DNA from 2 places in the Paenibacillus sp. 2TAF8 genome. Region 1 is predicted to be linked to the other one. Evidence: predicted binding sites of a transcription regulator. Region 1 holds the regulator's gene; the other holds the start of a gene.

Evidence for each region. Region 1 encodes Rex, which represses fermentation and respiration genes when NADH is low (regulators of the CRP and FNR family bind a similar motif). Its sites were predicted from a motif close to TTGTGAAATATTTCACAA; they were not measured.
Region 2: AB4Z30_RS18160 (formate/nitrite transporter family protein) is a predicted target of Rex. The motif match lies at 1,093-1,110, and genes of this name have one in related genera.

What each region holds. Positions count from the first base shown of each region.
Region 1 covers NZ_JBFRFN010000001.1:247,397-250,824, forward strand. The annotation lists gene dinG (ATP-dependent DNA helicase DinG) at 1-1,376, shown strand, start outside; gene AB4Z30_RS01265 (redox-sensing transcriptional repressor Rex) at 1,587-2,243, shown strand; gene AB4Z30_RS01270 (amidohydrolase) at 2,227-3,428, shown strand, end outside.
Region 2 covers NZ_JBFRFN010000012.1:5,784-9,211, reverse strand. The annotation lists gene AB4Z30_RS18165 (FAD-dependent oxidoreductase) at 1-847, shown strand, start outside; gene AB4Z30_RS18160 (formate/nitrite transporter family protein) at 1,198-2,064, shown strand; gene AB4Z30_RS18155 (molybdopterin-containing oxidoreductase family protein) at 2,564-3,428, shown strand, end outside.

The DNA.
Region 1 (3,428 bases):
CCCGTTTGTTTAAAGATAGTCGTAATGGTCAGCTTCCGATGCTTCGCTCTCAATTGTCAGGACACGAAAACGGCGTACAGTGGGGTTCAATGGTGGATCAGATGTTTCCTCTCGCCGTGGAAGTGAAGGAAATGTGGGATCGTCTGAGCGATGCTCTGTTTGGTCTTTTGCCTGAACGGAGTGATGCTTCTCCAGGGGAGACTGGACAGTTCTCGCTACGCCTTAAAGCGTCTCAGAAGCCCGCCAAGTGGCAGGAGTTGCAGGATTTGGAGAACCAGATCTACGTGACATTGGGTGATTTGGTGCGCAAGGGTGACAAACTACTGCTTGAAGTAAAAGAAGATCAAGATGATTATCAGGCCGACAGTCTGATCACGGATATCACCGGACTATTGAAAGATCTGACCACGATGAAGGAGAATTTAAGGTTCTTCATGCGTATGGACGATGCCAAGACGGTGTACTGGATGGAGGCGAGTGGTCAATTCCGCAGCAAGTCACTTCAGTTGTATGCTGTTCCGGTAGATGTAAGTGCACAACTGAAAGAGATGTTTTTCGATAAAAAGAAAAGCGTTGTACTTACTTCGGCTACGCTATCGGTAGATAAGTCATTCCAGTTCATGATTGAGCAGTTGGGCCTGCAGGAAGCTGCCGACAATAATCGGCTTCTGACTTCAATGCTTCCTTCTCCGTTCAATTATCGGGAACAGGCATTGTTAGTGATACCGCGTGATTTCCCGAGTCTGAAAGGCAGTGTAGGAGATGCACACTTTGTACAGATGCTGGTGCATTCTCTTGCCGAAACAGCGATAGCTACCCAAGGACGTATGATGGTGCTGTTTACTTCTTATAAAATGCTTCGACAAGTTTACGAGCCGCTCAAAGAGGCTTTGTCCGGAAATGACATCTCGCTGCTGGGGCAGGGTGTTGACAGCGGAAATCGTTCAAAGCTGACCCGACGCTTTCAGGATGCCAAAGCAGCGGTTCTACTGGGAACGAGCAGTTTCTGGGAGGGTGTGGATATTCCGGGTGAAGCGTTGACCTGTCTTGCCATTGTAAGACTGCCTTTCCAGCCGCCTAACCATCCGCTTCTGGAAGCGAAGAGTGAGCTGTTGCAAGAGCAGAAAAAAAATCCATTTATGAAGCTGTCTGTGCCGCAGGCAGTCATCCGTTTCAAACAGGGATTTGGCCGGCTTGTTCGGACGGGGAAGGATCGCGGTATCGTCATTGTGTATGATACACGAGTGATTGAGGCTTATTACGGCAAGTACTTCCTCTATTCACTGCCGGGACCCAAAATGGAGCATATGCTCACTGAACAGATGGTTCCACGCATCGCAGAATGGCTTGATCGCCCAAGTGAAAAGCAAAATTAATGATTTTTAGGCGATAATATTGCATTGCACATCTACATGACGTTAAACTCGAGGAAGACTTCTAAAAGGCAACGCATATATGGAACTTATAATCCCAAAAATACGGGCATTCTGTATGAAGAATAATGCATGGATTTTGCATGTATACAGAATGCTCATCTTTTCAATATTTATTACATTTTATCGTGGCAATGGTAAGGGGGAGCAGGAATGAAATCGGAAAAAATATCAGAAGCAGTAGTAAGGCGTTTACCTGTATATTTACGTTATTTGAACGAGTTGGTTCAGCGTGAGGTAACAACGGTTTCCTCACAGGAGCTTGGGCAGCGACTGGATCTGAATCCGGCTCAGATCCGCAAAGATTTGGCTTATTTCGGAGATTTTGGTCGCAAAGGGATCGGGTATGACGTCTCTTACCTGATTGAGAAGATTCGTCACATTTTAAAAATAGACCAGCAAATTAATGTAGCTCTGGTGGGAGCCGGTAATCTCGGACACGCATTGTCTAATTACAATGCATATCTGAAGGACAATATGAAAATTGTAGCTATTTTTGATTCCTTTGGGCCAAAGATTGGCAGTAAAATCAACACCCTGACGGTTCAACCGATGGAAGATCTTACGGAAGCGGTACAGAAAGATAACATCCGTATCGGCATTATTACCGTACCGGATATAGAAGCTCAGAACGTTGCCGATCAACTGATTGAATCAGGGATTGAAGCGATCTTGAATTTTGCACCAACGATTCTAAAAACGCCTCCGCATGTCCGCATTCATCATGCTGATTTTACAACGGATTTGCTCAGCTTGGCTTATTATTTGGAAAATGGGAAGGAAGAAGAGCAAGATGACAACAACGAATAAATGGGTAATCCACAATGGTAAGTTCGCAGTCAATGAAGGTGCAAACTGGACTGTGGTTCAAGGGTATATGGTCATTGAGAATGACAAGATTGTGCATATTGGTGAGACGTTGCCGGATGGAGACGAGAACCTATCCAAAGTAGATGGAAAAGGACTGTTCTTCCTGCCGGGTCTGATCAATACGCATGGTCATGCGGCGATGTCTCTTCTTCGTGGGCATGGTGATGATCTGGCACTACAAGTGTGGCTGCAAGAAAAAATGTGGCCAATGGAAGCGAAAATGACGTCAGAGGACGTGTATTGGGGAGCATCCCTTTCGGTGCTTGAGATGTTAAAAGGTGGAACAACAGCTTTCCTGGACATGTATGACCACATGGATCAGGTGGCTAAAGTGGTTGAACAGTCAGGGGCTAGAGCTGCGCTGGCTCGTGGTGTCATTGGACTGTGCTCCGAAGAAGAGCAGATGCGAAAGCTCGAAGAGTCCGCTGCATTTGCGCGTGAATGGAATGGACAAGCGGATGGACGCATCACAACCGTAATCTCTCCGCACGCACCGTACACATGCCCTCCAGATTACATAGAGAAGCTTGTACAGGTAGCACATGATTTAAACCTGCCACTTCATACGCACATGTCTGAGACATTACGTGAAGTGGAGCAGAATGTGACCGATTACGGCCTGCGTCCTGTGGCGCATTTGGAGAAGCATGGCTTCTTCTCGCGTCCTTCACTCGTAGCTCATGCTGTGCATCTGAACGACGAAGAGATCGAGATCTTGGCAAGTCATGATGTAGCTGTCTCTCATAATCCAGGAAGTAATTTGAAACTTGCATCGGGTGTTGCCCGTGTGCCTGCTCTGTTAAAAGCAGGTGTTACCGTGTCTCTTGGAACAGACGGACCGGCAAGCAACAACAATCTGGATATGTTTGAGGAAATGAGACTGGCAGCTTTAATTCATAAAGGAGTATCGGGTGACCCAACCGCCGTGCCTGCTGGGGAAGCATTGCTTCTTGGAACAGCGTACGGTGCGAAGTCGATCTTCCTGAACGATACTGGTGCATTGGAAGTTGGTAAAAAGGCTGATTTTATTGCGCTCAACATTGAACAGGCTCACTTCTATCCTCAAACGGATTTGATTTCCCATGCCATCTATTCGGCTTCGGCAAAAGATGTGGAACATGTATG
Region 2 (3,428 bases), on a different contig from region 1:
AGTAACACTGATCGATAGCGTGGATCGTATTTTGAACAAGTATCTGGACTCCGAATTCACAGATGTAATCGAAGATACACTGACTGAAAGAGGCATCAAACTGGCGCTTGGTCAAACGGTGCAGAAGTTTGAGGGTGAGGATGGTAAAGTAACCAAAGTCATCACTTCCAAAGGGGAGTTTGAGACTGACTTGGTCATCCTCTGTATCGGATTCCGTCCAAATACGGAGTTGCTCAAAGGTCAAGTAGATATGCTGCCTAACGGTGCAATCATCGTGGATAAATATATGCAAACAAGCCAAGAGGATGTCTTTGCTGCAGGTGACAGCTGTGCGATTCATTACAATCCGACAGGCAAAGCGGCTTACATTCCACTGGCAACAAACGCCGTGCGGATGGGTACACTCGTAGCACGCAACCTGGTTCGTCCAACGACACCTTATATGGGAACACAGGGCACATCAGGCATCAAAATTTATGAGCAAAATATTGCGGGAACAGGTATGACCGAAATGTCTGCAAGAGAGGAAGGACTGGTTGTAGAATCAGTTATTCTGGAAGACAACTACCGACCGGAATTTATGCCAACCGCTGAGAAACTGCTGCTTAAAGTGGTCTACGAGCAAGCCACTCGCCGAATTGTTGGTGCACAGGTGATGTCACAAGTGGATCTGACGCAGTCGATCAATACGATCTCGGTTTGTATCCAGAACAACATGACGGTGGATGAGCTGGCATTTATCGACTTCTTCTTCCAACCACATTACAATAAACCGTGGAATTTCTTGAACACTGCAGGTCTGCAAGCTCTGCCTCCGGTAGAAGTTAAAGCACCAGCACTGGTGTAAGCTTGGGCAAAGCATTCACAATGAAGGCAGCTAGCAACTATAGAGAATTCGGGAGCATCATACAATAAAGACAAAGGGGAGGCTGGCGATCATATCGTCAGACTTCCTTTTTGTCGTCTCTGTCGTCCGAGCTGTCTGTCTGTATCATCTTGTTTCTTAATTTTCTTACTTCCATCTTATTTCTAAGGGTTTCGGATTTTTTGGGGGAAGGCAAGTGGGAAATTGGATCATCTTCTTGATTGACTTTGTGATTATTTACACAAAGTTTTGCGAGAGGTCGATATACAATGAATGCATGGATAGAGTTCCTTAACATACGAACGGATCGAAGACAAAGGAGAGGATGACATATGGCGACTAAAACCCCTCAAGAGGTTGCACAATATACGGCACAGGCCGGGTTGAAGAAAGCACAAAATCCGGTTTCCTCAGTACTGATTCTGGGGTTCTTGGCAGGTGCCTTCATTGCGCTTGGGTTTCTGCTCGATATTCGTGTAATTGCATCTGCACCAGCAGAGTGGGGAAGTATTGCAACATTTATCGGAGCGGCGGTGTTCCCGGTAGGTCTGATTCTGGTCCTGATTGGCGGGGGAGAACTGTTGACGGGTAACATGATGGCTGTACCGCTTGCTGCAATCACACGTAAAATCACTCCAGCCAGCATGCTGAAGAACCTGCTGCTCGTTACATTGGGCAATCTGCTCGGTGCCCTGTTCGTGGCCTTTTTCTTTGGTCATGTACTTGGGCTTACAGCCGAAGGTGTATACCTGACTAAAGTGGTTGATATGGCAGGACATAAGCTGCACGACAGCTTCCTGCAGGCTTTTATCTCAGGCATAGGTTGTAACTGGCTAGTGGCACTGGCAGTCTGGCTGTCTTATGCAGCCGATACGATGAGCGGTAAAATTCTGGGTATTTGGTTTCCAACGATGGCATTTGTGGCAATCGGATTTCAGCACGTTGTGGCTAATATGTTTCTTATTCCAGCAGCGATCTTTGAGGGACACTATTCCTGGGGGCAGTATGTCATGAATTTTATTCCGGTCTGGCTAGGTAATCTGACGGGCGGAGCTTTGTTCGTAGCGGCTGCATACTGGATGGTATATCTGCGCAAGACCGAGCAAGTAGCCACGGTAGTCAAAGAGGAAACAATGGTTCCTGCTGTAACTTCTCCTATGGAAACAGAGGGCAGAGCGATGTGGAGCAAACAGGCGTAATCCATGGCAGAGTCGACACTTAGGAGCATCGTATTTGCAAGTATAAATAGTCAGAGTGTAGGAAAGTAGTTACGGAGACTTATCAGATAACAATGCAGAAATAATGAGGTGAGATGATGCATCTTATCGCTTCACGACAAGTTTGGTCGTGGCGAGAGGAGATGGGTCATCTTTTTTTTTTGCGCAAATTAAATTCGCCATGACAAGGTTCGGGGGAACGAAACCTGAGCATGGCGAATTTCGGGAGTGGTCCATGATATGGCATGAGGAGGAAGTGGGGAAACACCAGCCTAATGCCTTGTTCTTAATTTACCCCTGGATTCAGAGAATGAATCAAAGGGATAAAAACTTTTTTTGAAAAACAAGAATAATGGATTTGCACAGAAATATGATACCCGACATCCACGAAAATTTGGCCGATTTACCCTGTTCTCTTTACGTTTTAACCCCGGACGGGATATGATATAGGGATAGCCATTGAAAGAGGGGGAGCCTAATGATGATCGATCAGGAGAATGGTGTGTTTCCAGCGGTATGCCCGCTCGATTGTCCAGACACATGTGGTCTGCTATTACATAAAGAAAACGGTAAAATTACGAAGGTCACGGGTAATCCGGATCACCCGATTACGAAGGGCGCGATCTGTAATAAAGTGCGAAATATGACGGAGCGGGTGTATCATCCCGAGCGTCTTCAATATCCGATGCGGCGTGTCGGCGCCAAAGGTGAAGGCAAGTTCGAGCGGATCAGTTGGGACGAAGCCATTCAAGAAATTACGGGGAAGTTCAAAGACTTGTCTGCAACATATGGACCGGAGAGCATTCTCCCTTATAGTTTTTACGGGAATATGGGTGTGCTCGGCGTAGACGGCATGGATCGGCGTTTCTTCAATGCACTTGGCGCAAGCGTGCTGGAGCAAACGATATGTAATGCTGCCGGTAATACGGGCTGGAAATATACGATGGGAGCTAACCACGGCACGTTGCCTGAGGATACAGAGCATGCAGATCTGATTGTGGTGTGGGGTGGGAACATCGTCAGTACCAATATGCATCAGGTTGTACTGGCGGAGAAGGCCCGTAAGAATGGTGCCAAAATCGTTGTTATTGACGTTCATCGCAACCGTACGGCTCAGTGGGCAGACTGGTTTATTCCGCTTTATCCAGGTACGGACAGCGCACTGGCACTGGGTATGATGTATGTGCTGTTTGAGCAAGGACTAACGAATGAAGCATTTATGCAAAAATATACGGTAGGACACGAAGCGCTGCGCGAGCATGTCCGTAGTTACACCCCGGAGCGCGTAGCACGTATTACAGGCGTGCCGGAAGAAACGATTGTGGAGCTGGCACAGCTCTACGGGG